DNA from 3 places in the Pseudidiomarina sp. WS423 genome. Region 3 is predicted to be linked to each of the others. Evidence: predicted binding sites of a transcription regulator. Region 3 holds the regulator's gene; each other region holds the start of a gene.
The links. The regulator NrdR, encoded in region 3, represses ribonucleotide reductase genes. The targets are predictions, from matches to a motif close to AAACACNANATNTNGTGTTT.

Region 1 (10,514 bases), on a different contig from region 3:
CTTGAGGCCGTCACGAACGTCCGGTAAAGCTCGACCGACAATTACACTCATGGCGTAATCTAAATACGAACTCTTCAACTCATCTTCAATGTTAACCGGAACGACTTCTCTGGCGAGATCACTCATAGTAGTTATATCCCTAAACGATCTGTCTTTTTATAGTTTTACAAGATAACGCCATTGTACCCGTACGGGCTTACTATCGCATCTTTTTTTATCCCTGTAGGTTGGGTACACTGTACCTACTTTTAAGCCGTAGCAGAAGCCCTATGACCACAAGTTCTAATGTTGATCCTGCAGAAATTGAAAAATTCAGTGCCATCGCCTCACGTTGGTGGGACCCCGCCGGAGAGTTTAAACCGCTGCATCAAATTAATCCGTTGCGCTTAGACTTTATCCAAGCTGCCTGTGATGGTGTGTTTGGTAGCCGTATTGTCGATATTGGTTGCGGTGGCGGCTTGTTGGCAGAAGGCCTAGCCCGTGCTGGTGCTCAGGTGACCGGCATTGATTTGGCTGAACAATCGTTGCAAGTAGCCAGATTACATGCCTTAGAAAGCCAGCTACAAATTGACTATCAATTTATCCCAGCCGAACAACTGGCCGCAAGTGAGCCAGCGCAGTTTGACGTGGTCACCTGTTTAGAAATGCTCGAACACGTGCCCAACCCGGCGGCGATAGTCCAAGCGGCAGCAGACTTGGTTAAGCCAGGTGGTAAGGTATTTTTCTCAACCTTGAACCGTAATCTAAAATCTTGGCTGCTTGGGATCGTTGCGGCAGAATATGTGCTGCAGTGGGTACCGAAAGGCACGCATCAGCACCAAAAGTTCATTCAACCGGCTGAATTATTGCGCATGACCGATGCTGCTGGATTGGTTGCGCAAAGCATGACTGGGCTCCATTACCTGCCGTGGCGCGGCTTTTACTTAGACCAGAACAATGTTGATGTAAATTACATCGTCTGTTTAACCAAACCGTTGAAGGACTAAGCATGTCACGTCCAGCTGCAATCCTGTTTGATTTAGATGGCACCCTGTTAGATACCGCCCCTGACTTAGGCGCAGCTTTAAACCGCGTCCTTAGGGCTGAGCAACGCCCCTTAGTGAGTGCTAGTGATTACACTCCGATTGCCTCTCATGGCTCCGCTGGGCTTTTACGCTTTGCCTACGGTGAAGCTGAATTTGAACAACGCAAAGACGAACTCAGACACAAGTTCTTAAGTTTTTATAGCGAAGCTATTGCTGAACAAACCCAGCTTTTTGCTGGGGTTAGCGAACTGCTAGCACAACTACAACAGCAACAGATACCGGTTGCGATTGTCACCAATAAACCAACGGCCTTAACCGTGCAACTGCTGCCTAGCTTTCCTGAATTAGCTGCAATCGAGGTGGTTGTCTGCGGCGATACCTTAGCGGTAGCGAAACCATCACCACAACCCCTACTGCACGCTACCCAAGTACTACAAGTAGTGGCGGACGATTGTTGGTACGTGGGCGATGCCGAGCGGGATATTCAAGCCGGTCGCGCTGCTGGCATGCGCACTATTGTGGCGAATTATGGCTACATCAGTGCCATCGAAACGCCAACCGCTTGGGGCGCCGACAGTTTCATCGAAACCCCCTTAGAGTTACTCGATTTATTAACTTAATTATGATCTCTTGGCCTAACTACGGGGCTTGCGCTGGTCTGGATTTTGGCCTTGATTCGGCACCAACAAAAAGTGCCAGCAGCGCTGCTTCGCAGTTTTCACCAAAAAAACCAACACAACATATAGACAGTCACACCACTGAAACGCCCATATGTAGATTTATCTAACCAAACCTCCGCTTTCTAATCGGTTTTCATTGAGCAACAAAACGTCAGCTAATGACGGTAAAAAAATTTCCAATATTTTTTTTCAGGGTGCTTGATTTTACTAAACCTCTATTGCACCGCAGGTTTTAGCGAAAGCCTACACTTCGGTTAGTCAAACCTTCCGGTTTTTGTAACGTAAACACACTTGATCAGTGTGCGATAAGTGCTAGGATAACCCCATTCATTCATCCCAAGATATTGTGTAAAAAACCGTCGTGCGGTCGCAACACGCACTATATCTTGTGGCTAGACAAAACAACCATAACAACGATGGATGCGCCTCATGAACCAAAAGCTTTTCGTAACTAAACGTAGCGGTGAACGCGAACCTTTAAACCTAGACAAAATTCACCGTGTGATTAGTTGGGCAGCCGAAGGCTTGAACAACGTTTCGGTATCACAAGTTGAAATTAAATCGCATATCCAATTTTATGACGGTATTAAGACTGAAGATATTCACGAGACCATCATCAAAGCTGCCGCTGACCTTATCTCTGAAGAAGCACCTGATTATCAGTATTTAGCAGCGCGCTTAGCAGTTTTCCATCTGCGTAAATTAGCTTATAACCAATTTGAGCCGCCCCATTTGTATGATCAAGTCACTAAAATGGTTGCTGCGGGTCGTTACGATAAACATTTGTTGACTGACTACACGCGCGAAGAATTCGAGCAAATGAACGATTTTATCGATCACGCCCGCGACTTGAACTTTTCCTACGCAGCGGTGAAGCAATTAGAAGGCAAATACTTGGTGCAAAACCGGGTTACCGGTGAGCTCTATGAAAGTGCGCAATTTTTGTATGTCTTAGTTGCTGCCTGTTTGTTTGCTAACTATCCGAAAGAAACTCGGATGAGCTATGTGCAGCGTTTTTACGATGCCACGTCATTGTTTAAGATCTCCTTGCCAACCCCTATCATGTCAGGCGTTCGTACACCTACGCGCCAGTTTAGCTCGTGCGTATTGATTGAAACAGGCGACAGCTTAGATTCAATTAACGCCACTGCAAGTGCGATTGTTAAGTACGTTTCTCAACGCGCTGGGATTGGCATCAACGCTGGCCGTATCCGTGCGCTTGGTAGTGCCATTCGTGGTGGCGAAGCTTTCCACACCGGCTGTATTCCATTTTATAAGTACTTCCAGACCGCAGTTAAAAGCTGTTCTCAGGGCGGTGTTCGTGGCGGTGCCGCTACCCTGTTCTATCCGCTTTGGCACCTAGAAGTAGAAAGCTTGCTGGTTCTTAAAAACAACCGCGGCGTTGAAGAGAACCGTGTGCGCCACTTAGATTATGGCGTGCAATTCAACCGTGTTATGTATCAGCGCTTAATCAAAGACGACTACATCACTTTGTTTAGCCCGTCTGATGTCCCTGGTTTGTACGATGCTTTCTTTGCTAATCAAGAAGAATTTGAACGCCTCTATCTGCAATACGAAGCCGACGATAGCATTCGCAAAAAGCGTATCAAAGCCATTGAACTCTTTAGTTTATTCATGCAAGAACGTGCTAGTACAGGTCGCATTTACCTGCAAAACGTGGACCATTGCAACACTCACAGTCCGTTTGACCCGGCGGTTGCACCTATTCGACAAAGTAACCTGTGTTTAGAAATCGCGCTGCCAACCAAGCCTTTGCGCCACGTGAATGATGAAGAAGGTGAAATCGCTTTATGTACGCTGTCGGCCTTTAACTTAGGTGCGATTAAATCATTAGATGAACTTGATGAAATGGCTGATTTAGCCGTGCGTGCGCTTGATAGCTTACTCGATTATCAAGAATACCCTGTACCAGCTGCTCACAACGCAACCATGGGCCGTCGTACGTTGGGCATTGGGGTAATTAACTACGCTTATTATTTAGCTAAAAACGGTGTTCGTTATTCGGATGGTTCAGCGAACGCGTTAACTCATCGCACTTTTGAGGCTATTCAATACTACTTGATGAAGGCATCCATGAACTTAGCGAAAGAGCTTGGTGCTTGTCCTAAGTTTAATGAAACCACCTATGCCAAAGGTGTGATGCCAATCGATACTTACAAGAAAGATCTGGATAGCGTTTGCCAAGAGCCATTGCATCTTGATTGGGACCAGCTACGTCGTGATGTACAACAATACGGTATGCGTAACTCTACCCTGTCTGCCTTAATGCCATCAGAAACCTCGTCGCAGATTTCTAATGCAACCAACGGTATTGAACCACCGCGCGGACATATCAGTATTAAAGCATCAAAAGACGGTATTACGAAACAAGTCGTGCCTGAATACGAAACGTTGAAAGACGCGTATGAGCTGTTGTGGAGCATCCCTAGTAACAAGGGTTACTTAGAATTAGTTGGCATTATGCAGAAATTCGTCGACCAAACCATTTCCGCTAACACCAACTACGACCCAGCCAAGTTTGAAGCAGGCAAAGTGCCGATGAAGCAACTGCTACAAGACTTGCTGTATGCCTATAAGTTAGGCGTAAAAACGCTTTATTATCACAACACGCGTGACGGTGCTTCAGATAACCAAGTAGATTTGCGTGACAAAGTAGAAGCCAAAACTCGTGAAGAAGAGAACCAACAAGCAACTGTCGCCATTATTGAAGAAGACGATGATTGTGCCGGTGGTGCCTGTAAGATCTAGTTCTGCGGCTTAATAACAACAAGTTGCACTCGCTGAGCAGTACCGCTGCTCAGCTGATGATGCTAAAAAAGGTGTGCTAAGGTATGAGTTATTCAACATTTAATCAGAACCAAGTTAACCCTCTGTTAGAGCCAATGTTTTTTGGTAATTCAGTCAACGTTGCGCGCTATGACCAACAAAAACACAGCATTTTTGAAAAACTGATTGAGAAACAAATTAGCTTTTTTTGGCGCCCAGAAGAAGTTGATGTCAGCCGCGACCGCGTTGATTTTCAAGCGTTAACTGATAGCGAAAAGCATATTTTTATCTCTAACTTAAAGTATCAAACCTTGTTAGATTCAGTACAAGGACGCAGCCCTAACATTGCATTGCTGCCGATTGTATCGATTCCTGAATTAGAAACTTGGATTGAAACTTGGTCGTTTTTTGAAACCATTCACTCACGTTCGTACACGCATATTTTACGGAATTTATTTACTGACCCGAGTGAAGTTTTTGAAGATATCGTGATTAATGAAGAAATTCAGAAACGCGCCACCGATATTTCTCGCTATTACGACGATTTGATCTTCTATACGCAGCTTTGGCAAACCCATGGCGAAGGCGAATGGGAAGTTGACGGTGAGAAGCATCTGGTTAGCATGCGTGAGCTCAAGAAAAAGCTATTCTTGTGCATCAACTCAGTGAATGCGCTAGAGGCAGTTCGTTTTTATGTGAGCTTCGCTTGTACCTTCGCCTTTGCTGAACGTGATCTGATGGAAGGTAACTCAAAAATCATCCGTCTTATCGCCCGTGATGAGAACTTGCATTTGGTCTCTACTCAGCAAATTCTTAATCTATGGCAATACGGTCAAGATGACCCGGAAATGAAAGAAATTGCCGAAGAGTTACGCGACGAAGCACTGAACATCTTTATGAAGGCCGTTGAACAAGAAAAGCAATGGGCCCACTATTTGTTCAGACATGGCTCTATGATTGGCCTAAACGAAGAAATGCTCTGCCAGTATGTGGAGTACATCGCCAACATGCGGATGGAAGCCATTGGTTTTGATGCGCCCTTTAAACAGCGTAGTAACCCACTACCTTGGATGAATAAATATCTGGTATCAGATAACGTTCAAGTAGCCCCTCAAGAAGCTGAAATCACTTCTTATTTGGTTGGGCAAATTGACAGTAACGTAAGTGCTTCTGACCTTGGAGACTTTGAACTCTAAATCATCATGAGCACCGCGTATAAAGTCATCGTCAATGGTCAGCAGCAGCTGACCGTTGACAGCTCACAGGGTACCCTCTTAGAAGCTATGGAAGCGGCTGGATTAGAGCCCCACTATCACTGTCGCAATGGTTTTTGCGGCGCCTGTCGAGTGCAACTAGTACAAGGCGATATCACCTACATCAACGAGCCACTGGCTTTCGTGCGACCCGGCGATTGCTTGCCTTGTTGCTGCGTTGCAGCCTCGGATCTTGAAATTAATCAATAATCGCTGGGTTCGATAGCCACTATCCACAAAACTCATTGGCAAGCCGCCGCTATTTGTAGGAAAATACGGGCAATATCACATTTTTTAAGGAGTCTGAGATGTTTACTGTTATTTTTGGTCGCCCTGGCTGCCCATTCTGCGTTCGTGCAGTACAAATCGCTGAAAAACTGACCGCTGACCGCGATGATTTTGAATTTCGCTACGTCGACATGCACGCTGAAGGTATCTCAAAAGCAGATTTAGAGAAAACCGTCGGCGCACCCGTCTTAACCGTACCGCAGATTTTTGTGGACGAAAAACACATCGGTGGATGCACTGAATTTGAAGCTTATGCCCGCGCCAATTTAGGTTTATACGCCTAACTTAGTTAAGCACTACTGCAGCAGCATTTAAGCTGCTGCAGCAAGCGCTTGGCGAATTCTCTTTTCTGAGATCGGGTATTGGGTACCCAACGTCTGCGCAAAAAAACTTACCCGCAGCTCTTCTATCATCCATCTGATTTCAAGCACATCTGACGGTATCAACTGCTGTTTGTTTTGTTTCGCCAACAAGCTTTGATAGGCTTGCGACAAGTCCGTGAGGACCAAGGTGTGTAAACGATCTTTGTTCGGATCCACCGGCAGCTTATCTAAGCGTCGCTCGATTGCTTTCAAATAGCGTTGAATATCATCCAAACGCTGCGCTCCAGCGTTACTGACAAAACCTGGGCCCACCAAGGCATCCAACTGTTGAGCTATATCGCCGTGGGCTTGAATTTGCTCTAAGCTAACCTTGCCTTTCATCCGTTTACGAATGCTGTGGCTAAGCAGCAGACAAGGCTCCAATTGTTTCGCTATCTCACTCACCCGCTCGTTTAAATGTGCTCTAGCAGTATCATACAAGGCTTGAAAAGCCGCTGGGTCACGGGCTGGATTTGCCTCAATAAACTCATCCAGCGCCGCCCTAATACAATCAGCGATAAGTTCTTCAACATTGCCCCATGGATTGTAATAAAGCGCTAATTTCGCTTTATTAGAAAGCGTTTGCTGCAAATGCCGAATAGGTGACGGTAGTTGCAGCAACAACAGCTGCCGCAATCCTTGCCAATGCGCATGTTCGGCTTTCGCTAGGCTATCGAAGAGTTCTTCACGCACTCCTTCGGCCTCAGCCACTAACGCCGGAAAGGCTTTAATCGCATAACCTTGTTGTTGCTGCTCGAGCATGTCGGGGAGCGTACCAAACTGCCAACTGGTTGCCGCTTGCGGTGCCTGCTTACTGGCTACTGCCTGAGCGAGGGCCTCTTTCACGTCACCTTGTAGCCGCTGTTGCAACTGGTGTAAATCTCGCCCTTGTTGCAGTACCTTGCCCTGCTCATCCACTACCGCAAAGTTCATCTGTAAATGTGGTGGAATAGCATCTGCGCCACCATGATACCAAGCATCATCAGGGATAGTGACACCCGTCATACGCCGTAATTTGGCAGATAAGGCCGTAAGCAAAGGCTCTTTCGCTATCGTTGCCGCTGGGGTATCAGCTAAAAACGCTTGGGCGTAGTTAGGTGCCGGCACAAAGTTTCGACGGAGTTGTTTGGGCAGGCTCTTGATCAAGGCTACCACTAGATCATGCCGCAGAGCTGGTATTTGCCAATCAAACCCTTGCGGCGTCACTTGGTTTAGCAGTGCTAGCGGGATCTGCACCGTCACCCCATCATCTTCACTGCCTGGAGCAAAATGATAATGCAAGGGTAAGGTCAGTTGGCCCTGCTGCCAAACATCTGGATAATCATCAGGGGTGACATGTTCCGCATCTTGGGCCATCAGATCAGCGCGTACAAAATACAGAAGTTGGGGATTCTGCTTAACAGCTTTATGCCACCACCCGGCTAATAACTGCTCGTTGTAAATACCCGCGGGAATATGCTCATCATAGGCCTGAAACAGAGCTTCATCATCCACCAGGATATCGCGCCGACGCGATTTGTCTTCGAGCCCTTTAACACTCTCGATAAGTGCAAGATTGTGCTTAATGAAAGGCAGTTGCCGTTTAAGCTGCCCTTGCACCAGTGCCTCACGAATAAAGATCTCGCGCGCTTCAATAGGTTTTACCGGGCCATACTGCACTTTACGCCGTGGCACGATAATCAAGCCATAGAGCGTCACTTGCTCGTCTGCTAACACCGAGCCCTGTTTTTTCGAAAAATGGGGTTCAAAATAGCTGTATTTAACCAGGTGTTTCGCCAGTGGCTCAACCCATTCGGGTTCAATCCGAGCATTGATGCGGGCAAACAAACGGCTAGTTTCTACAAGCTCGGCGGCCATCAGCCACTTAGGCGACTTTTTAAACAAGCCAGAGCCCGGGAACACAAAAAACTTGCGTTGCCGCGCACCCATGTATTCATGGCCTTCTTGCTTGTTTCCTAGATGCGACAGCATGCCGGTTAAGAGCGCTTGGTGGATGGCCTCATAGCTGGCGGGTTCTTGATTAATCCGAAAGCCCATACCTCGCACACTTTGGCGCAGCTGAGTGTAGACATCTTGCCATTCACGTACCCGCAGAAAATGAATAAACTCTTCTTTCAGACGCTTGCGTAGTTGGCCTCTAGAAAGCTCTTGTTGTAGACCCTCAAGGTATTGCCACAACAGCAAGAAGCTCACAAAATCAGAGTCTTTATGGTGAAACCTTTGATGCAGTTGGTCTGCTTTTTGCGCCCCCTGTTGTGGACGCTCACGCGGATCTTGAATACTCAGTGCGGCGGCAATAATTAACACTTCCTGCATACAGCCAAATTCATTTGCAGCTATCACCATCCGCCCCAACCGCGGATCAATCGGCAACTGGGCGATTTGTCGCCCAATCTCGGTTAATCTTGGGCCTTGATACCCGCGCCGCTTGTTGCTTTTGCCGGATCGCCCACCCGTGCTTTCTAAAGCATGCAGCTCTTCTAATAAATTCAGGCCATCTTTAATAAACCGCTCATCGGGCCTTTCTACGAATGGAAAACGACGAATATCGCCAAGTTTTGCCGCCGTCATTTGCAGAATAACCGCAGCTAGATTGGTGCGTAAGATTTCCGGATCTGTGTATTCAGGCCGAGCTAAAAAATCAGCTTCATCATAGAGCCGGATACAAATCCCCGGTGCGACCCGGCCACAACGCCCCATCCGTTGATTCGCTGAAGCTTGTGAAATTTTCTCAATCGGCAAGCGTTGCACTTTGCTGCGGTAACTGTAACGACTGATACGAGCCGTACCTGGGTCTATCACATAACGAATGCCGGGCACCGTCAGTGAGGTTTCAGCGACGTTGGTAGCGATCACAATACGACGTTGGCTATGCGGCTGAAAAATCCGTTGTTGCTCAGCAGCAGATAGCCGTGCAAACAGCGGTAAAAGCTCAGTATTAGGTAACTGCAAATCACCAATAGCTTCAGCAAAATCACGTATTTCACGCTCACCACTGGCAAAAATCAAAATATCACCGGGGGCTTCACGGCTTAGCTCTAATACCCCATCACACACGCCTTGCACTACATCAGCGCTGTCTTGGTTATCATCATCGGCATTGCTTAACGGCCGATAACGCACCTCAACCGGATAAGTACGCCCGGTAACGGTAATGATCGGGGCCTGATTAAAATGTTTGGCAAAGCGTTCCGTCTCAATGGTAGCTGAGGTAATCACCAGTTTTAACTCTGGTCGCTTAGGCAAAATGGTCGCTAAGGCGCCTAACAGAAAGTCGATATTCAGACTGCGTTCATGGGCTTCATCGATGATGATGGCATCGTATTGCCGCAACATGCGATCATTCTGCAGTTCAGCCAGCAACATCCCATCCGTGAGCAATTTTATTTCGGTAGTGGGTGCCGTTTGATCATGAAAACGTACCTTATAACCAACCCGGTTACCCAACTCAGTTTCTAATTCTTGTGCGATACGTTGGGCAACACTGCGGGCAGCTAAACGCCGCGGCTGAGTGTGGGCAATCATTTTACCGTAGCCCATTTCTAGCAGCATTTTAGGTAACTGTGTGGTTTTACCTGAACCGGTCTCGCCCGCGACAATCACCACTTGGTGTTTGGCAATGGCCGTTTGAATCTCGGCCTTGGCCTGCACCACAGGGAGTTCAGCTGGAAATTGAATGGTTTGCACAAAAATCCTGCATTAGCACTTAGATTTAAAAGGGCTGCTAGTTTAGCAGCCCTCTGTAAGCTTGTTAACCCGCACCAACAGCCCTTATTGCGAGTTAGTTTTCGTCTGCATAAATTGCAATATGAACCGGACCATCACCTTGTTGACTAGCGCGGTACATGCCTTCGGTATTAAACGGCATATGCACCTTGCCTTGGCCATCAACAATGATCACGCCGCCAGTACCACCAACGGGCATCAGCACCTCATGAATTACGGTATCACCAGCACTTACGATATCTTTGCCTTGATAGGTCACTCGTGCGCAAATATCTGCTGCTACCTGATACTTAATAAAATATTCACCATGACCTGTGGCCGAAACCGCACAACTGCCATTATCCGCCCAAGTACCAGCGCCAATCACTGGCGAATCACCAATACGACCGTAGC
Region 2 (10,514 bases), on a different contig from region 3:
ACAAAGCGATTAATTTGGTCTATTTGCGGCAAAATCTGTTGTTGTAAATTAGCACTGGTGACCACGCCATCGGCTATTTGCTGCTGGAATTGCTGCCAACTGGTTCGAGTTTGCGTATATAAGGTTGCTAAATCAGACTCACTATGGCTAAAACGGTTAAAGACTTGATGATGCCAACTTTGTTCAAATTCGGCTTGCATGGCTGCTGCTGCAGCACTATCAGCATCATGTAATTGATGCCAGCTGTATTGATACGCTTGGTAGCGCAGTGAGCCTGCAATATTTATGGCTAAGGCATCTTGATCTGCTTTTTCTGAGAGCCAATACGAAGCCAACAGCGTGACTACGGTAAGCGCCACCATAAAACTCAAAGCAAAACCAATGCGTGTCACAATAGATGAATTAGGCATAGACAATTAGGAGTCAAACTCTTGGGTTGATTTAAACAGATGCGTTAGTGTACCTCGGATAGCAACTGAACAACAATCAACCGTAAAAAAAGCGGCAGCACCTAAGTGCCACCGCCTTTAACTTCACCTTTAATTTCAGGCTGTGATTAAGCTATATGCTGTTGTTCACGTGAGCTTTTATCAAACCACAAGCCATACACCACTTGCCAGCTGATAGCAAAAGCACCGACGATAAAGACCACGTCGCCAACAGTGCGCACCCAACGTAGACCCTCTAGCAACGGTTGTTGCATAAAGGCTTCGCTACGTGCATACCATAAACCTTCAGACGCTGATGCATAGAACTGGATGAAGCCAACTGGCAGCAAGCTAGTAAATAGCATCATGCCAAGGCCAATGTTCATCCACCAGAATGCAGTGGTCATCAGTTTATCGTTAAATTGCAGGTTTGGACGAATGTAGCGCAAGATGAGTAAGACAAAACCTAGCGCTAAGAAGCCATACACCCCAAACAAGGCCGCGTGAGCGTGAGTTGGTGTGGTGTTCAAACCTTGAATATAGTACAGCGAGATAGGTGGGTTAATCATGAAACCTAACACGCCAGCACCTAACATGTTCCAGAAGGCTACCGCAACAAAGCACATGAGTGGCCATTTAATGCGTTGCATCCACTCAGCTTTGCGTTGCAAGCTCCAGTTTTCCCAAGCTTCGTAGCCCAAGACAATCAAGGGAACGACTTCTAGCGCAGAGAAAGTTGCACCAACGGCCATCACGGGAGTGGTGGTACCGGCAAAGTACAAGTGGTGGAAAGTACCAGGTACGCCGCCAAGCATAAACAACGATGCTGACGCTAAGGTGGCCGTAGTAGCCATTTTTCTAGAAACCAAGCCCATGCTATGGAAAATAAAGGCTAGGGCAGCGGTGGCAAATACTTCAAAGAAGCCTTCTACCCACAAGTGCACGATCCACCAGCGCCAGTATTCCATCACTGATAAGTGAGTACGTTCGCCATAGAAGAAGCCAGCACCGTAGAACAGGCCAATAGCAACAACAGATGCGGTGAGTAGTGCTAATAAGTTCTTGTCGCCTGGTTGACGAAGAGCGTGGAAGACACCGCGCATCATCAACACTAACCAGAACACGATACCTAAGAACTTACCAATCTGCCATGCACGACCGAGGTCGACGTATTCATAACCTTGGTGACCCCACCAGAAGCTTAAGTGCTCAGGCATAATTTGAGCAATAGAGAGGAAGTTACCAATAAAGGTACCAGCAACCACTACAACTAACGCCCAAAATAGTAGGTCGACTCCTAGTTTTTGATACTTAGGATCTTTACCACCATTAATGATAGGTGCTAAGAATAAGCCAGCAGCTAAGAAGCCAGTAGCAATCCAGAACATGGCCGCTTGTAAGTGCCAAGTACGCACTAGCGAGTAGGGCAACCACTCAGACACGTTAATACCATAGAATTCTTGACCTTCTACAGTGTAGTGAGCAGTAAAGCCACCTAACAAAACTTGTAAAGCAAACAACGCCACGACGATAAAGCAATATTTACCTAGTGCTTTTTGTGATGGTGTAAGTTTGAAGGTAGTGATTGGATCTTGCTTAGGAATCTCAATTTCTTCTTCATCGTGGTCGCGCAAGAAAGCCCAACCCCAAATCAAAGCACCGATACCAGCAATCAGTAAAATCACACTAATAATAGACCAAATGATATTCTCAGCACTTGGCTTATTATCAATAAGCGGCTCATGCGGCCAGTTATTGGTGTAGGTGACATTGCTATCAGGGCGTTCAGTAGCGGCTGACCAAGCAGTCCAGAAAAAGAACTCAGTCATACGCTCGCGTCGCTCAAGGCTCGGCAAGGTGTTCTCTTTCATTGCATAGCTTTCGCGCGTGCTTTGTAGCTCAGGAGCATCGCTGAATAAGCGAATATAATAATCCGCTACGTCATTGATGGCTGCTACTCGAGTCTCACTTAGTAGCACCGTATCAGTTGCAGCATCGTAGGTGTTGGTACGATATTCCTGTTTTAACGCAAATTGCAGAGCATTTTGCTCAGCTGGGCTCAAGCTATCGTAGCTCATGCCGTAATCACGTTGCGCTACAATTTCTAACCAAGCTACGAGCTCACGGTGTAACCAGTCTGCAGTCCAATCGGGTGCTTGATAAGCACCATGGCCCCAGATCGAGCCTAATTGCATACCACCGATGGATTGCCAAGCGGTTTGACCATCGAGAATACTCTCTTCAGTCATTAACACTTGTCCCGATTCCGTCACGTACTGCGCTGGAATAGGCGGTGCTTCGCGGTATACCTCTTTACCAAAATAACCCAAGATACCAAAGGTAATCGCTAGGATGCCGATGAGTATCCACCAAAGTTTCTTATAACCGGCCATATGGCACCTCCGGTTGTTGTTGTTGATTCATGCGAGAGTCTCCCTTTATTGCATTTCGCACGCATTCATAGATGAGTACCCTTTCCTTATAGCAAGTCTCGTGCCAACTTTTATCCATCTGATTTTATTGGTTTTTGTTTGTTTTTAGGGTAGATATAACCGCACTTTTTGAGGGTGCTAGTAACCCGTAGGGTTATTTTTACCCACCAGCATGTTTTGGCTAGCTTGGCCAAGCGGCGTTCAGAGTTTTTCAGGCTGCTTATTTATTGATCCGGATCAACACAATATCTAGGTGATCGTCTAGGCTTTAACACAATATATAGATGCAAATAAGCAATCAAGCACAATATGTGGGGTTTTAATGCGCTACTGTTCAGAGCAAATAGCCTTTCAGGAGGTGCCCGGCGAAGTCTCGTTGGCTTATACCATCACCGGCTGCCCTGTGGGTTGTAAAGGCTGTCATAGCGTTGATAGCTGGCCCGCTCATAGCGGAGTGGAATTAACCCCAGAGTATTTTACGAAGCGGCTGCAGCAATATCGGGGCCTCATCACCTGCGTGTTGTTTTTAGGGGGTGAATGGTACCCAGAGCAATTACTGCACTTACTTAAATTAGCTCGTGAGCAGGGGCTAGAAACCTGTCTGTATACCGGTTATGAGCAGGTGCTGCCTGCACTCCGCGAACAGCTCACCTATTTAAAAACGGGCCCTTGGATAGCTGAGCTTGGTGGCCTAGATAGTCCAAACACAAATCAGAAGTTTATTGATTTACGCAATCAACAACTACTAAACGTGCGCTTTTTAAGCACTGATTAAAACAAGGAGCATACCTATGTTGCGCTTATACCCCGATCAAGTAGACGCCAAAGTTGACTTTATTCAGCAATATCTCCATGCCGAAAATGCCGCTGATGGCTCAAAAATGGATGCTAATGCGAACGTGACGCAAAAGAATATTGCGACGCTAGAGTCAGAAATCATGAAGGATTTTTTTGTTCAAGTGAACCGCAAGCAAGTCAGCAATAAAATTGCAGAGTTGTTTGGCCCGCCGTTGGCGCAGGAGTATATTCGTCAAATAGAAGATCATGAGATTTATGTGCATGATGAAACTAGCTTAAAGCCTTACTGTGTGTCGGTTACCATGTATCCGTTTTTACGTGATGGGCTCACTAAGTTGGGCGGCGAATCAAAAGCACCAAAACACCTAGAAAGCTTTTGTGGCACTTTCGTGAACTTCGTCTTTGCGGTGAGCTCACAGTTTGCCGGGGCCGTCGCCACCGTCGAATTTTTGGCTTACTTTGATTATTTTGCTCGTAAAGATTACGGTGATAACTACCTAGAAACACATCGCCATCAGATTGAAAACCACTTACAGCACGTCGTGTATGCCCTCAATCAGCCCGCGGCAGCGCGCGGTTATCAAAGTGTCTTCTGGAATATCTCAGTCTATGACCAGCATTATTTTGAAAGTATGTTTGGTGACTTTGTCTTTCCCGCCGATTTCAGCAAATCATCATGGCAATCGGTGAGCCAGCTTCAGGACTTTTTCTTACATTGGTTTAATGAAGAACGGAAGAAAACCATACTCACTTTCCCGGTCGTTACCGTGGCTATGCTGACCGAAAATGGTCAGTGCAAAGATCAGCAATTTGCTCAGCATATTGCCCATGAATTATCTGTCGGTAACTCATTCTTCGTGTATCTGTCACCCAATGCCGATTCGTTAGCTTCTTGCTGTCGTTTACGCTCTGAAATTAGTGATAATACCTTTTCTTACACCCTTGGTGCTGGTGGCGTCGCGACCGGATCCATTAATGTGATCACCATTAATATGAATCGGTTAGTGCAAGATGGACGCGACTTGGGTGAGGAAATTGAGAAAATTCAAAAATACCAAGTGGCCTATCGGCTGCTCATGGAAGATTACCAAGCAGCCGGTTTACTCACGGTTTACGATGCTGGTTTTATTACCCTGGATAAGCAGTTCTTAACTATTGGTATCAATGGCATGGTAGAGGCGGCGGAATCGCAAGGTTTAACGGCCAGTAATAATCCTGAGTACATTGAATTTGTGCAGCGCCACTTAAAGGTTATTTACGATGCTAATAAAAAAGCCAAACAAGAATATGGCTATATGTTTAATACCGAGTTTGTGCCGGCAGAAAACCTTGGTGTCAAAAATGCGAAGTGGGACCGCGCCGATGGCTATGTTGTGCCGCGTGATTGCTACAACTCCTACTTTTACGTGGTAGAGGATGAACAAACCAATGCAATTGATAAGTTCACCTTACATGGTCATGAATTAATAGAGTTTTTAGATGGTGGCTCGGCTCTACATCTTAACCTAGATGAAAAACTTAACGAGGATGGCTATTTATCACTGTTAAATATTGCTGCTAAAACTGGCTGCAATTATTTCTGTATCAATGTGAAGATTACCATTTGTAATGACTGTGAACATATTGATAAGCGCACCCTGCATAACTGCTCAAGTTGCGGCTCTGACGATATTGATTATGGTACGCGGGTGATTGGCTATTTAAAACGAGTGTCGGCATTTAGTGCTGGGCGTCGGCAAGAACATGCCGCCCGCCATTATCATCGCCAGCCGCAGCGGGCGGTAGAGGCGGCAACATCCCAAGCTGGCTAGCTTGGGATGGTCAGGCCAGCACAAATGATGCTGCCATAGCTAGACTATGGCAGCACCTATCGAGAGCCTCTTCTTAGTTAAACGACTTTAGAGTAGCGTGGAGCCGTAGCTGCATCGTCTAAGTAGGCGTCAAAGCAGGCACAAATACTCCGTACCCATAAGCGACCCAATTCAGTAACACGTAATTGCGAGTCATCAATGGTCACCAGCCCATCCTCAATAAAGGGGGCTAATTTCTGTTTAGCATTGGCAAAGTAAGTCCAAAAATCAGTCAACTGCCAAGCCTGTGCAAACGCAGCAATATCCAATTCAAAGTGGCAGATAACTTGCGAAATAAGTGCGGCGCGCAAGCGGTCATCTGCGTTCAGTTCAAATCCTTTAATAACCGGTAGGCGTTGTGCCTTCAGGTGCTTGTAATAGTCAGGTAGTTCTTTGCTGTTTTGCCAAAGCACCCCATCAATTTGGCTAATGGAAGAAGCTCCAATCCCCAACAAAGCATCCTGGCCGCTGGTGGTGTAGCCTTGGAAGTTACGCTGTAAGCGCCCTTGTTGCTGAGCAATAGCAAGTTCATCAGATGTTTTTGCAAAGTGGTCCATACCAATAAACTGATAACCGGCAGCGTTAAAACGAGTAATCCCAAGCTGCAACAGTTCTAACTTAATCGATGGCTTAGGTAAGCTCTCAGTTGGGATTTTTGCTTGACCAGCAAAACGTGCCGGCAAATGAGCGTAGCTAAATAACGATACCCGGTCGGGAGCCAAGGCAATCACTTGATCAATTGAGGCTTTAAAGGTTTCTGGACGCTGGTAAGGTAAACCGTAGATTAGGTCTAGGTTGATCGACTTAAAGCCCAATTCTTTGGACAGCTCTACTTGATGTCGGATGAGATCGGTATCTTGGACACGGTTAATCGCAATCTGTACTTTTTCGTCAAAGTCTTGCACCCCATAGCTTACACGATTAAAACCGAGCGCTCGTAAATGCCGTAATTTTTCATCACTACAGCTGCGTGGGTCGATTTCGATACTCCACTCAGCATCGTCAGTGAAACTGAAGTGTTGATGTAGCAAATCATCTAAGCGTGACAATTGTTGCTCGGTTAAAAAGGTTGGGGTACCACCGCCCATATGCACAGACTCAAACTTACGAGCCCCTAACAGCTTGGCGTACATCGCCATTTCTTCGGCTAAGTAATCAAGATAGATATCGGCTTTGTGCTGATGCCGAGTAATCACCTTATTGCAGCCGCAGTAGTAACAAAGCTTGTGACAGAAAGGTAAATGAATATAGAGGCTTAACTTTTCTGGCGCATCAGCCAGGGTGCGCTCTAAAGTACCGATCGGAAACTTATCATGCAGCGCCAAGGCGGTCGGATACGAGGTATAACGCGGACCGTTAATGTTGTATTTATCAATGAGCTCTTGGCTCCAGGTGATATTTGCTACTGATGCGTTCATGCGTTACCCCTTGGTGACACCTTGGTTAAATTCTGTCGCTCATAATACTTGATGCAGATCAGAATTTTGATACGCCTGAAGGGGTATAAGCTTGCTGCTGCAAAATACGCTCGGCTAAGGCCTGATTAAACCTAAAAATAGGCTTGGGCAGGCGTTGATTCAACTCAATGGTGTCCAATAAGTTCTTCACTTCAAGCCCTAATTCAGTGTCACCTTTGATCAATAATTTGCGTCGGAAGAACAAGGTATCCGGGTCTACTTTGCCACTTAGCATCAGCAATAAATACTCACTATTGCCGCGCATGGTAACGTCTGCTTGCGGGCCGTCAAAAGTTACTTGTAGGCGTGGTCGTAGGCCTTGGTTGGCGAGGGATACGCTGAACTTTAAGGCTAAGTCTGGCACCTCAATAAGAACCCATCGCTGGCGCAAGAAAGCAAATTTATCGGCCACCAGTTCATCGTTGAGAACATGGTTAAGAGCTTGCGCGAATAGGCGTTGAGTTACCCCACGCGGGGCTACTTGCAATAAGGATTTAGAAAGGTGTGGGCCCCACTGATAGGCCAGATCTACTACTTTAGGGATAACCATTTATTACCTCGATTAATCAGCCCAGAAAAATTTAACCCGATTATAATACTCATTACCAATGCATGTTTATGGACGGGATCAATAATTATGGAATTACTCTGCCCCGCCGGCAGTATGCCAGCCTTGAAAGCAGCCATTGAAAATGGTGCAGATGCGGTATATGTAGGTTTAAAAGATGAAACTAACGCACGTCATTTTGCTGGTTTAAATCTTGACCAAGCAGGTTTAACTGAAGCCGTTCGGTTTGCGCATAGCCATGGCAAGAAGTTGCATGTTGCCATTAATACCTTTGCGCATGCAGATAGCTGGGAAAACTGGCGGAAAGCGGTTGATATGGCGGTTAAGTGCGGCGCTGATGTGCTCATTTTGGCGGATATTGCGGTGCTAGCTTACGCAGCGGAGCGCTATCCCCAGGTTGAATTACACCTTTCGGTACAAGCCTCAGCCACCAATGCGGCCGCAATAGAGTTTTATCAACAGTTTCATGTGAAGCGCGTGGTGCTGCCGCGCGTGCTCTCGATGAACCAAGTACGTACCCTAGCGCGCACCACCGATGTTGACCTCGAAGTTTTTGCCTTTGGTAGCCTGTGCATTATGGCCGAAGGGCGCTGTTATTTAAGCTCGTACATGACAGGCGAATCACCGAACACCGCAGGAGCTTGTTCACCGGCAAAATACGTACGCTGGGATGAACACGAAGATGGCTCGTTAGAGTCACGGCTAAACAATATTCTGATTGATACCTTTGCCCCCAATGAAACTGCTGGCTATCCCACGTTGTGTAAAGGACGTTTCACCGTCGGTGAAGACACCTATCACGCCTTAGAAGAACCAACCAGCTTGAATACGTTAAGCCTGTTACCGGAGCTACATAAAGAGGGCATTGTGAGTTTAAAAATTGAAGGTCGGCAACGCAGCCCAGCCTATGTCGCCCAGTTAACGCGGGTGTGGCGTCAGGCTATAGACAAAGTGCTAGCAGATCCTGCTAATTTTGCCGTGCAGCCCGACTGGAATACGACTCTCGCAGGTTTATCTGAAGGCAGCCAAACCACTTTGGGTGCCTACCACCGGAAATGGAAGTAATCATGAAATTTTCTCTAGGAGCAATTCAATACTATTGGCCGCAGCAAGTGGTAAAAAACTTCTATCGGCAAGCCGCAGAATCTGCCGTTGATATTGTTTATTTAGGCGAGACGGTCTGTAGTAAAAGGCGTGAACTGAAGTTTACTGATTGGCTGCAAGTCGCTCATGAATTACGCGAGGCGGGCAAACAGGTGGTGCTGTCTACCATGACCCTGTTAGAAGCACCATCCGAGCTACGAGAGCTACGCAAGTATTGTGATAATGGTGAGTTTTTAGTGGAAGCCAACGACGTGGGCGCCATTCGACTACTGCAAGATAACCAACTACCCTTTGTCGCAGGAGCCGCTATCAACTGTTACAACCAACACACGCTGCGGCAATTAATGACGATGGGGATGAGCCGTTGGGTGATGCCGGTTGAATTATCTCGTGACTGGTTGCAGAAATTACTGCAACAGCCGATGGTAAAAGATGTGCGCGATTGCTTAGAAGTTGAAGTGTTTAGCTTTGGGCACATGCCTTTGGCTTGGTCCGGTCGCTGTTTTACGGCGCGCTCAGAAAACCGTGCCAAAGACCAATGCGAACTCTGTTGCATTAAATACCCAGAGGGGCGTCGTGTCGATAGCCAAGAAGGCCAGCAAGTATTTGTTCTAAATGGTATTCAAACGCAATCCGGAACTCGTTATAACTTGGTAAATCAGTTACCTAGCATGCAAGGCTTAGTTGACATAGTGCGTTTAAGTCCGCAGTTAGAAGGCACCTTTTCTTGGTTAGAAAAATTTCGGCAGAACCAGCATGGCGAACAGCCCCAAGCCCTCGAGCCGAACGATAGTAACGGCTATTGGATGGCATTAGCAGGGTTAGTGCAAACAGCATAATTAGGGTTGCTAGCAACCATATAGGAAGACAGCATGATTCAAATTACTGACTTACAAATTGAGCAAAAAATGTGGCCGTTATTGCGGCAAGCTTTTCGGCCGATGTTTTTATTGGGGGCGAGCTTTAGTGCCTTGGCCATCACCTTGTGGCTGCTGGTATTAGCTCAGGTCATCGAGCTGCCCGTGTATGGGCAAACCTTATTCTGGCACAGTCATGAAATGATCTTTGGTTTTGTGGCGGCCATCATCGTGGGCTTTTTGCTGACCGCCGTACAGAATTGGACTGGCTTACGCGCTACCCACGGACGGGCCCTTGGCATCCTCACTGCGGTATGGGTGTTGGGTCGGTTAGGGCTTTTAGTTGGGGCTTGGCTACCTTGGTGGCTGGTAGCTGCGGTTGATCTATTATTTTTACCGTTAGCGGCAATTTTATTGGCTGTGCCCTTAATTGCGGTGAAGCAGCAGCGAAACCTATTCTTCGTGCCCGTGCTTTTCTTGTTAACCTTGTGCAATGCGCTCATGCACTTCGGGCTGCAGACCGGACAATACGAAATTCAACAATTAGGTAGCCAAAATGCGGTGTGGTTGGTCACTTTACTGATGGCCATCGTAGGTGGTCGGGTACTCCCTATGTTCACCGCCAACGGAACTATGACACCAAAAGCCGAACCCATCGTCTGGTTAGACCGCATCGGGTTAGGTAGTTTGTGGTTGATTTTTGTGCTGAATATTACCAATTTCAGCGCCATGGTACCGGCCTTGGTGATGGCTCTACTCTTCGCGACAAGTGCTTTAGCTTTAGCTATTCGCTGCGCCCGCTGGCGTATCTGGATCACCTGGAAAGTACCGTTACTGTGGTCGCTACATGTAGCTTACTGGTTTATTCCAATTGGCTTAGCGCTATATGCGCTGCGCTATGCGGGCTTTCCTATCACCAACAGCTTGGCGTTACATGCATTAACTGCTGGCGCTATGGGGAATATGATTTTAGCGATGATTGCACGGGTCTCTCTGGGCCATAGTGGTCGTGCCCTACAA
Region 3 (10,514 bases):
ACTGTAAGTGAATTAAGATAGTGAATTCTTCGTGCGGGAAACTCAAGTAGGATTTTGTTGTTATTGGGTGGCGGCCTCACCAGCCAGCACCCCGGCACACACATCCCTAACTACGGCTGCTCCCTTCCGGGCCTGACCGGGTTCGCCAGTTCGTGTTGCGGGGGGACCAATGAGGCCACCATAACGTCGCGCATTATTACGCAAAGGCAGTTGAGTAGCAAGGCTTGCCGTGTCAACTGCCTATTATTACAGCAACCTTACTATTTTTTGCGCTGTAAGCGCTCAGCAATGGCTTTACGAGCTGTTTCAGAACTCAGTGCTTTGATAAAGATATGGGCTTCGCGCTCAATTCTATCAGCTACCGGTTCATCCTGTTCTTTGATCAATCTTTTGGCAGCGCGTAAGCCAGCCCGAGGCTTACTCGCCAAAGCTGCAGCAACCTGCTCCAGTTCGGCCGCTAGTTGCTCTGGCGCTACGACTTTATTGACCAGCCCATAAGCTAGTGCCGCACTAGCATCAAAGCTATCGCCTAATAACAGTAATTCAGACGCACGCAAGTGCCCAACTAACTTAGGCAGTAACAAACTCGATGCTGCCTCTGGTACCAAGCCTAAATTAATAAAAGGTAGGGCAAAGGTAGCGGTAGCGCTGGCATACACCAAATCACAATGCAGCAAAATGGTGGTTCCGATACCAATGGATAAACCATTAACCCCGGCTACCAAAGGCACGCTAAGCCGACTTAAGGTGTATAAAAACTCAAACGGTGGTGCGCTATCATCCAAATCTTCAATCGATAAGAAGTCATGCAAGTCATTGCCCGCAGTAAAACTGTCGCCCGAACCGGTTAAGATCACAGCTGAAATGCTGCTATCACGATCAGCATCTTGTAACGCTTTGCTAAGTTCAAGATACATGGTTTGCGTTAACGCATTCTTCTTATCGGTTCGGGTTAGTGTTAACCACAACACCCCTTGCTTTACTTCTTGTTTAACAAACCCTGAACTGTGCTTACTCATGTTCACGTTTTTCCCATGCTTTACGCGTGCCTTCGTACACTGGCAAAATTAAATCTAAAGCGGTTTGCCCATTACTTGGTAGCGTTTCGTTATTGTCGCGAATTGGGGTCACTCGTTGGCCCCATTTAATGATGCCGGCACCACAGGTTAGGCCACCACCGAAAACTGCTGACACAATAGTATCACCCGGTTTAACGATACCCTGCTCAACCGCTTCACAAAAAGCGATAGGCAAGGTAGCAGAAGAGGTATTGCCGTATTTTTGAATATTAATCACGGTTTTCTCTTCCGGCACATGACACATCTTGGCCAAGTAATCGATCAGTCGCTTATTCGCCTGATGCGGTATGAGTGAGTCTATGTCATCGGTCGTCAAACCGGTTTCTGCAAACACCTTTTCAACGGCCATGTTCATGCCTTTCACTGCCCGCTTGAAAATCTCTTGGCCAACAAAGTTAAAAGGCATGATGCCGTCAAAGCCAAAGCGGTCAAAACTCATGCCAAACTCTAACGCCAGAACATCGCGGGCATCAGCATCGCAAGTGACGTGAGAGGCTAATAAGCCACATTCTTCGGTAGTTGCTTCCAGCACCATAGCACCAGCGCCGTCACCAAAGAGCACTGCGCTTTCACGCTTGGTCCAATCCAAAATGCGGGTTAAGCGCTCAGCTCCAATGATCAGTACTTTTTTATGGGCGCCGGTACGAATCGCTTGCGTTGCATAATGCATCCCATATAAAAAACTGCTACAGGCAGCATTAAGATCAAATGCCGCAGCATATTTGGCACCCAAATCACGCTGCACGGCTGAGGCGACATTGGGAATAATTTCGTCTGGGGTACAGGTACCAACAATGATTAAATCAAGATCATTGGCATCAAGGCCAGCTGCGGCCAGGGCATTGCGCGCCGCTACTGTGGCTAATTTGGAGGTGCCGACGTAGCTTACCCGACGTTCTTCAATACCCGTACGGGTGCGAATCCACTCATCCGAGGTATCTAAAAAAGTAGCTAAATCGTCGTTGGTCATAATAGCTGGCGGCAAGCATTTGCCCCAGCCGGTAATTTCTGCGTATATTTTCACGTTATATAAACCTATAGTCACCTGTCGTTTTTCGCTATCATAGCACGATTGTTAACAAGAGAAATGTCCGACCATTTAATCAGCTTATGAACTCACGTCAATCAATACGTACGGGCACGCCTAGCGCTGCTACCACTTTCACTACCGAACTTGGTAGTTGGCACCTACAACGCTTTCCGGCGCGCAAGCAAGATCCTTTGCAGGCTTGGGATGCGGCTGATGAACTTATACATAGTTGGCTAGCGACGCAGCGTCCGCAATGGCAGGCACCGCTATTAATTAATGATAGTTTTGGTGCACTACTGATGGCTTGCCACTCTGAGTTACTCACTCCGCCACCGGTCGTTCATAGCTTAACCGACTCTTACGTAAGCCAGCGTGGCTTTCAACACAATAGCAAACTAAATCAGCTGAACCTGCAACTATCGGCTTTAAACCTCTTGCAGCCGCTGCAAAGCTTGCCACCTAGTATTGATCTTGTGCTTTTGAAAATACCGAAAAGTATCAGCTTACTGGAGTTTCAATTAGCAACGCTAGCTACCACACTGAAACCAGGCACCCCCATAGTAGCAGCGGCGAAAAGTAAGTTATTTACTCCTAGCGTGCGGCAACTGTTTGAACGTTACTGCGATAATGTCTCGGTATCCCTTGCCAGTAAAAAGTCTCGCACCTTAGAGGCGCAGCTGAAAGCGGTTGCAGACGCTGAACCTGCCGACTTTATTGATGCATGGCAACTGCCTGAATACGGCCTAGAAATGCGCCATCATGCAGGGGTGTTTGCCCGTAATGCACTTGATATTGGCGCTCGGTTTATGCTGCAACACATGCCCGCTGCGGGCGCCAATCGGGTTATCGATTTAGGTTGCGGTAATGGCATTCTGGGGATTGTTTATGCACAGCAATCGCCTCACAGCCAAGTGACTTGGGTCGATGAATCCTATTTGGCTATGGCTTCTTGCCGCACCAATATCGACTTGAATTTGCCTCACTCTGAAGCTTATCAAACTCGGGTGGACGATTGTTTGAGTCAACAGCCAAGTGCGAGTGCTGACTTGATTCTATGTAATCCTCCATTCCATCAAGAACATGCTGTCACCGAACATATCGCCCGACAGATGTTCCGTGATGCTAAGCGTGTACTGCAACCCAACGGTGAATTATGGCTGGTCGCCAATCGTCACTTACCTTATTATGCTAGCCTTAAGCGTTTGTTTAAACAGGTAGATCAACACGCACAAAATGCCAAATTTGTGATTTGGAGAGCTCGAGGTTAATCATGCTGAAACAGCTTTATTCTCATTTTATTTTAGGTACGTTCCTGCTGACCGCCTTGCTTGCGCCCGCAGCAGCAGAAATTCAACCGAACAACCAGTTTCCGCGAGTGAAGATGGTCACCAGTGCCGGTGATATCGTGGTTGAATTAAACCGTGCTAAAGCCCCGCTCACCGTCAAAAACTTTCTTGAGTACGTTGAAATTGGGAGTTACAACAACACAATTTTTCACCGCATTGTGCCCGGTTTTGTGGTGCAAGGTGGTGGCTACGATGCTGACTTTAAAGCCAAAGTAGAGCGCCCTGCTATTGTCAATGAATCTGGTAATGGGCTGAGCAACAGTTATGGCACCATCGCCATGGCCCGAGTGAGCGACCCGCACTCAGCAACCCGCCAGTTTTATTTTAACGTCGCCGACAATACGAAACTGGACCCGAGCAGCAGCCGTTGGGGCTACGCAGTGTTTGGCTGGGTTGTTGAAGGTGAAGAGGTGCTAGAGCAGCTAGCAGCAACTGAGACCCATGTGTTTCATGAGCCTACCGGTTGGGGTGATGTGCCGCTTGAGCCGCCCATGCTGATTCGTATTGATGTGCTGCCGGCGCTCTAATGTCAGCTACCCCTTGGTATAAAGATTTCGCCGTTTACCGAGAGCCAAGGATCTGGGTGATTTTTGGTTTTGGCATGATCAGTGGTTTTCCGTGGGTGCTGATCGGCTCCATGCTCTCCGCTTGGCTGCAAGAAGCCGGAGTAAATCGAGCCAATATCGGCTTATTTGGTATTGTCTTTATTGCTTACTCCATCAATGCACTTTGGTCGCCTCTCATCGATCGAGTACGCCTACCCTGGCTCGCCCGCCACTTGGGACAACGTCGTAGTTGGCTGCTGGTCTGTTTACTGGGTATTTTGGCAGCAACCGCAGGTTTGGGCTGGCTAGATGTTACTGTACAAACTTGGTGGATCGCACTGTTAGCTGTGGTTATCGCGTTTTTATCAGCAACCCAAGATATTGCTATTGATGCCTACCGCATTGAAAGCTTCGGTGCCCACGAAGCGCGCCTCCAATCCGCTGGAGCCGCCATGGCGACAGCTGGTTGGTGGACTGGTTACAGCGGCCTTGGCGCCATTCCGTTTTTTCTGGTGGATGGCACCCATTGGAACTGGCAACAAGCCTACAGCCTGCTTACCCTCGTGGTGGTGGCGCAAATCTTTTGGGTTATTCTGGCGCCAAACTCCACTCGCTACTCAGCGGTCACCACCCAATTAAAGGCTGGCCAAAGTTGGTTTCACCATACTCTGGTTGCACCCATTGCAGAATTTTTTAAACGCAGCGGCTGGCGATTAGCCCTGAGCATGTTGGCTTTTATCTTTTTGTTTAAGATTGGCGAGGCCTTTTTAGGCCGAATGTCGATTGTGTTCTATAAAGAAATCGGTTTCACCAACGATGACATTGCCATTTACTCAAAATTAGTCACTTGGTGGGTCACCATCGTTTTCGCAATTTTGGGGAGCTTAGTTAATTTACGCCTTGGCATAGTGCGCGGCCTCCTTATTGGTGGTTTAGCCATGGCCGCTTCTAATCTGCTCTTTGCATGGATAGCCGGGGTGGGGCCTAATACCAACCTACTGTTAGCTGCGGTAATCATCGATGGCTTTACCGGAGCTTGGTCTACGGTCGCCTTTGTTGCCTTTATTAGCTTGTTGTGCAATCGCGCCTTCACCGCTACCCAATACGCCCTGCTTGCCTCGCTGGGTAACCTTGGCCGTACCTTACTCTCATCTTACAGTGGCTTCGTGGTAAATGCTCTTGACGGAGATTGGCAGCTATTTTTTGTGCTCACCGCCTTGATGGTGGTTCCTAGCCTATTGATTCTATTAGCACTCCGTAAGCCATTACTGCGTTTAGAAGCAGCTTACCAGCAGGATTCCAATTAACATGCGTTGGGCCGTCGTTGGTAACGGTGCCCTGGGTAGTTTGGTGGCCATCAAACTCCAGCAACAAGGGCTACAAGTGAGCCTGTGCCCACGCCAGCAACCCGCTGTTGGGCATCTGCAACTGAGTTTTTCAAACCAGCACTATCAGTTAATGACCACTTCATTCGAGCAACTTGAGCCTGGAACCTGCATTTTTGCAGCAGTAAAAGCCTATCAAGTGCAGCCTCTACTCGTACAGTTAGCCCAAGCGCAATTGCTAGAGCGCTGCCCGTTGATTTTAAGTTATAACGGTATGCTCACTCATGAACAGCAGTTGTTACCGGCGCATAGTCTCTTTTGGAGCACCACTCACGGCGCCTATCGGCAAGGGCCATTATTAGTTCACGCTGGTGTGGGGCAAAGCTGGCTGGGCTACAGCGTTCCGCAGGCGGCTACGGCTAATAATCCCCCCAGCCCTTGGCTAGTGCCGCAAATACAACAACAATTAGCGGCTGCTTTGCCGCCATTAGCCTGGAGTGACGAGATTAAATTAGTGCGTTGGCACAAGCTCGCCACCAACTGTTTAATTAATGCGTTGACAGTGATTTACGACTGTCCGAACGGCGATCTTTTACAGCTACCCGTACAGCAATTGCAAATGCAACTGGCGACTGAGATCGTTGCCTTAGCTAAGCATGAACAAGTGTCTCTCGATGCTCCGCAACTACTCGCACAGGCGCGCCAAGTGATGCAAAAAACAGCGGCAAATCGCTCGTCGATGCTCAGTGATGTGCGCCAACAGCGACCAACTGAAATTGATTATTTGAATGGATTTGTAGCTCAGCAAAGTGCTCAGTTAGGTCTTGCTGCCCCAGCCAATACCCAGCTGTGGCAGCAACTTACAGAGATTACGCAGGGTTATTTGGGTCTTCAATAAAATCAACCACTTCTAGGCCAAACCCTGACAGCGCTGAATAACGCTTGGGAGAGCTCATCAACCGCATTTGATGGACGCCTAAATCAGCCAAGATTTGTGATCCGATACCGACGTTACGAGAGGCATTAGAGGCGGCCGCCGTTGGCTTTCTTTCGCCACGATCTTCTGCCGCAAAATGAGCAATTTGCTCAAGCATGCCGGCACTATCTTGATGCCGCCCAATAACCACTAGAACACCGCTGTTGGCACCAATAAATTCCATCGCATGAGCGAGCGGCCAGCTGCGCTTAGCAGCGCGCTCAGTGGCAAAGAGGTCATTAAAAGTATCTTGCAAATGAACTCGTACATTCACCGGCTCAGAGCTATTAATGTCACCCTTAACTAAGGCATAGTGGGCTTGTTTATCAATGGTGTCTTGATACGCAATTAACTCAAATTCACCGTACGCGGTGGGCAGTTTACAGTGCGCCTGGCGCTGCACGGTTTTCTCGGTTAACGAGCGGTACTCAATGAGATCAGCAATAGTACCGATCTTGATATCATGCTCAGCGGCAAATTTTTCTAAGTCAGGACGCCGCGCCATGCTGCCATCTTCGTTTAAGATTTCCACGATCACTGCCGCTGGCTCAAACCCAGCCAATCTCGCTAAGTCACAGCCGGCTTCGGTATGGCCAGCCCGATTCAGCACCCCACCTGGCTTGGCTTTCAACGGGAAAATATGGCCTGGCATGACCAAATCGCTTGGCTTAGCATCGGCTGCTACCGCCGCTTGCACCGTACGAGCTCGGTCTGCCGCTGAAATCCCGGTGGTAACCCCTTCTGCGGCTTCAATAGAGACCGTAAAATTAGTGGCGTAAGGGGCGTTGTTTTGATTCACCATGAGCGGCAAACGCAATTGCTCGCAGCGTTCTTCGGTCAGCGTTAAGCAGATCAGTCCCCTGCCGTAACGTGCCATGAAATTGATTGCCGCTGGCGTAACACACTCTGCCGCCAGAATTAAATCCCCTTCGTTTTCACGGTCTTCATCATCCATGAGAATAACCATCTTACCCTGCTTAATATCAGCAATAATATCGGCAGCACTATGTAACGAGCTAGTTGTTGATGGCAAACTGGTCACGATGAAAGGTCTCCTTGGTTCGCGTTGATGGTGGCGGTAATACGAAGATCGGCCCCCACCTGGCGAACATCTCGATAGGTTAAGGTGGGCGCTTGCGCGAGCTGCTGCCATACCGGCAAAGCAAATAAACCTTGCGCACTTGCACCTAATAATTTCGGGGCTAAATATAAAATAAGTTCATCAACCCAACCGGCTGCAATCAATGCGCCGGCCAAGTTCGCCCCACATTCGGTCCAAACCGAATTAATCTGATACGTTTGGGCTAGCTGGTGTAACAGCTCAGCTAAATCTATCTGGCCACTGCTAGTTACTGGCAACTGCAAAATTGTTACCTGCTCCGGCCAAGTTCTGGTCGTCGTCAGTTCGGCACTATGCACCAATAAAATAGGCGCAGCGGTTGCTGTGCTTTCGGTAAAGAGCGGCTCATCACCCTTTAATTTTCCCTGACTATCGATGATCACGCGCAGTGGCTGTTGTTGTACCCATTCGCCGCGCGCCGTCAATCGGGCTTGGTCAGCTAGCACCGTGGTCGCAGTACTCAAAATGGCACTACTTTGGGCGCGAAAACGATGCACATCGGCTCTTGCTGCGCTGCTGGTGAGCCATTGGCTGGCGCCATTTGCTAAGGCTGTTTGGCCATCTAATGATGCTGCCATTTTCAGTCTGAGCCAGGGCCGTTGCCGTTGCATCCGAGCGATAAAACCGCAGTTTAAGGCACGCGCTTGGGTTTCTAACACGCCAACCAGCACCTCAATACCCGCTGCTCGTAAACGTGCGATACCTTGCCCACTCACCAGCGGATTCGGATCTTGCATCGCCACCACAACTTGCGCCACTTGGGCTTTGATGAGTGCATCTGCGCATGGAGGAGTACGACCGAAATGGCTACATGGTTCAAGCGTCACATAGGCAGTGCCATGCTTGGCTGATGCGCCGGCGGCAGCTAAGGCATGTACTTCAGCATGAGGCTCACCGGCTCGTTGATGCCAGCCTTCGCCAACGATCTGGCCGTGCTGCACAATCACACATCCCACCATAGGATTTGGCGCAGCGCTAAACCGCCCTTGCGCAGCTAAATCAAGGGCACGTTGCATATAGAATTGGTGGCACCTAACTGGGGTATTAGTCATTGAGACGAGCTATTTCTTCACCAAATTCACGAATATCATCAAAGGCGCGATACACCGAGGCAAACCGGATGTATGCGACTTTATCCAAGGCTTTGAGGTTTTCCATCACTAAGCCACCAATCATTTTGCTGGTGACTTCACGTTCGCCCGTTGCCCTTAATGACGATTTGACATTCTGCATGGCTTGCTCAATGGCTTCGAGACTAACCGGACGTTTTTCTAAAGCGCGTAATAAGCCACTACGCAATTTATCTTCGTTAAAAGGTTCGCGAGTGCCATCGGACTTTATAACTCGAGGCATGATCAACTCTGCCGTCTCAAACGTCGTAAAGCGCTCTTTACACTCGGTGCATTCGCGCCGACGCCGCACTGAGGCGCCGTCGGCAACTAACCGAGAATCGATGACTTTGGTATCTTGCGTGCCACAAAAAGGACAATGCATAATAACTTTCCTTGCCTAACCTAATGAACTCATCGCCCTAATTCTCGACCAAAGAGTTGCTTATCCGTATACCGGGAAGCGCTTACAAAGGGCTTTTACTTGGTCACGCACGGCACTGATGGCTGCTTCGTCGTTAATATTATCTAACACGTCACAAATCCAGTGTGCCACTTGCTCAGCTTCTGCTTGCTTAAAGCCACGACGCGTAATAGCTGGGGTACCTAGCCGTAATCCTGACGTCACAAAAGGTGAACGCGGGTCGTTGGGTACGGAGTTTTTATTTACCGTAATATAGGCCCGACCTAAAGCTGCATCAGCGTCTTTACCCGTGATATCTTTATCAATTAAATCAACTAAGAACAAATGGTTTTGGGTGCCACCAGAGACAATCTTGTAACCGCGTTCTTGCATCACTTTCACCATTGCATTGGCGTTGGTTAACACCTGCTGCTGGTACGCTTTAAACTCTGGCTCCATCGCCTCTTTGAACGCTACTGCCTTAGCAGCAATCACATGCATTAGAGGGCCACCTTGGCTACCTGGGAACACACCACCGTTAAGTTTTTTGTGCAATTCAGGGTCATCTTTACCTGATAAAATCAAACCACTACGCGGGCCAGCTAAGGTTTTGTGGGTGGTGGTGGTGACTACATCAGCAAAAGGTACCGGGTTCGGATAGAGACCTGCTGCCACTAACCCAGCCACATGCGCCATATCCACTAGCAAATAAGCGCCTACTTCGTCCGCAATTTCGCGGAACTTAGCCCAATCGACAATACCTGAATAAGCAGAAAAACCAGCCACGATCATTTTAGGCTGGTGCTGCAAGGCTAGCTCACGCACTTCGGCATAGTTAATTTCGCCAGTACTTTCATCTAAACCATACTGCACCGCATGGTAGAGTTTGCCAGAGAAGTTCACATGGGAACCATGGGTTAGGTGGCCGCCATGGGCCAAGCTCATACCCAATACCGTATCACCAGCGTTTAAGAGCGCTAAAAACACTGCTGAGTTAGCCTGTGAACCAGCATGCGGTTGCACGTTCGCATAGCAAGCGCCAAACAACTGCTTGGCTCGCTCAATGGCTAAATCTTCAACCACATCAACAAATTCACAACCACCGTAGTAACGTTTGTGCGGATAGCCTTCTGCGTACTTATTGGTTAACTGCGAACCTTGCGCTTGTAACACGCGTGGGCTGGTGTAATTTTCTGACGCAATAAGTTCGATATGCTCTTCTTGACGTTGTACTTCATCGGTCATCGCTTGCCACAACTCAGCATCATAGCTAGCAATGTTCATCTCATGTTTTAACATCAGGGCTCCTAACTGCAGCAGCTGCCGGAGTGACAGCGGGTTATTGGAAATATCTGTGCGCTAGTTTACCAATATACTTGGGTTAGCGCCAACTTAAGGGTTAAAATAGTCCATTAAGATTTCACCCTCACAAGGAACATGGGCAGTTATGGCACAATATATCTATTCGATGTCGCGGGTCAGTAAAGTCGTCCCGCCGAAAAAGACGATTTTAAAAGACATTTCGTTATCTTTCTTTCCTGGCGCAAAGATTGGGGTATTAGGTTTAAACGGCGCTGGTAA

Region 1: the regulator NrdR is predicted to act here: its motif matches at 2,080-2,099, upstream of nrdA (class 1a ribonucleoside-diphosphate reductase subunit alpha).
Region 2: the regulator NrdR is predicted to act here: its motif matches at 3,161-3,180, upstream of nrdG (anaerobic ribonucleoside-triphosphate reductase activating protein).

Annotation. Positions count from the first base shown of each region.
Region 1 covers NZ_JBOJLN010000001.1:31,493-42,006, reverse strand. The annotation lists gene gyrA (DNA gyrase subunit A) at 1-126, opposite strand, end outside; gene ubiG (bifunctional 2-polyprenyl-6-hydroxyphenol methylase/3-demethylubiquinol 3-O-methyltransferase UbiG) at 270-986, shown strand; gene ACQ661_RS00190 (HAD family hydrolase) at 989-1,645, shown strand; gene nrdA (class 1a ribonucleoside-diphosphate reductase subunit alpha) at 2,135-4,474, shown strand; gene nrdB (class Ia ribonucleoside-diphosphate reductase subunit beta) at 4,558-5,688, shown strand; gene yfaE (class I ribonucleotide reductase maintenance protein YfaE) at 5,695-5,955, shown strand; gene ACQ661_RS00170 (GrxA family glutaredoxin) at 6,054-6,317, shown strand; gene hrpA (ATP-dependent RNA helicase HrpA) at 6,345-10,082, opposite strand; gene ACQ661_RS00160 (isoaspartyl peptidase/L-asparaginase family protein) at 10,177-10,514, opposite strand, start outside.
Region 2 covers NZ_JBOJLN010000007.1:28,965-39,478, forward strand. The annotation lists gene ACQ661_RS07705 (ATP-binding protein) at 1-410, opposite strand, end outside; gene ACQ661_RS07710 (nitric-oxide reductase large subunit) at 557-2,821, opposite strand; gene nrdG (anaerobic ribonucleoside-triphosphate reductase activating protein) at 3,183-3,635, shown strand; gene nrdD (anaerobic ribonucleoside-triphosphate reductase) at 3,652-5,469, shown strand; gene hemN (oxygen-independent coproporphyrinogen III oxidase) at 5,547-6,926, opposite strand; gene ubiT (ubiquinone anaerobic biosynthesis accessory factor UbiT) at 6,985-7,515, opposite strand; gene ubiU (ubiquinone anaerobic biosynthesis protein UbiU) at 7,603-8,598, shown strand; gene ACQ661_RS07740 (U32 family peptidase) at 8,601-9,476, shown strand; gene ACQ661_RS07745 (NnrS family protein) at 9,510-10,514, shown strand, end outside.
Region 3 covers NZ_JBOJLN010000006.1:1,634-12,147, reverse strand. The annotation lists RNA gene ffs (signal recognition particle sRNA small type) at 75-172, opposite strand; gene ACQ661_RS06875 (enoyl-CoA hydratase) at 261-1,019, opposite strand; gene ACQ661_RS06870 (ketoacyl-ACP synthase III) at 1,012-2,103, opposite strand; gene ACQ661_RS06865 (methyltransferase) at 2,190-3,377, shown strand; gene ACQ661_RS06860 (peptidylprolyl isomerase) at 3,380-3,982, shown strand; gene ACQ661_RS06855 (AmpG family muropeptide MFS transporter) at 3,982-5,307, shown strand; gene ACQ661_RS06850 (ketopantoate reductase family protein) at 5,309-6,223, shown strand; gene ribBA (bifunctional 3,4-dihydroxy-2-butanone-4-phosphate synthase/GTP cyclohydrolase II) at 6,195-7,268, opposite strand; gene ribD (bifunctional diaminohydroxyphosphoribosylaminopyrimidine deaminase/5-amino-6-(5-phosphoribosylamino)uracil reductase RibD) at 7,340-8,473, opposite strand; gene nrdR (transcriptional regulator NrdR) at 8,466-8,915, opposite strand; gene glyA (serine hydroxymethyltransferase) at 8,976-10,232, opposite strand; gene ettA (energy-dependent translational throttle protein EttA) at 10,381-10,514, shown strand, end outside.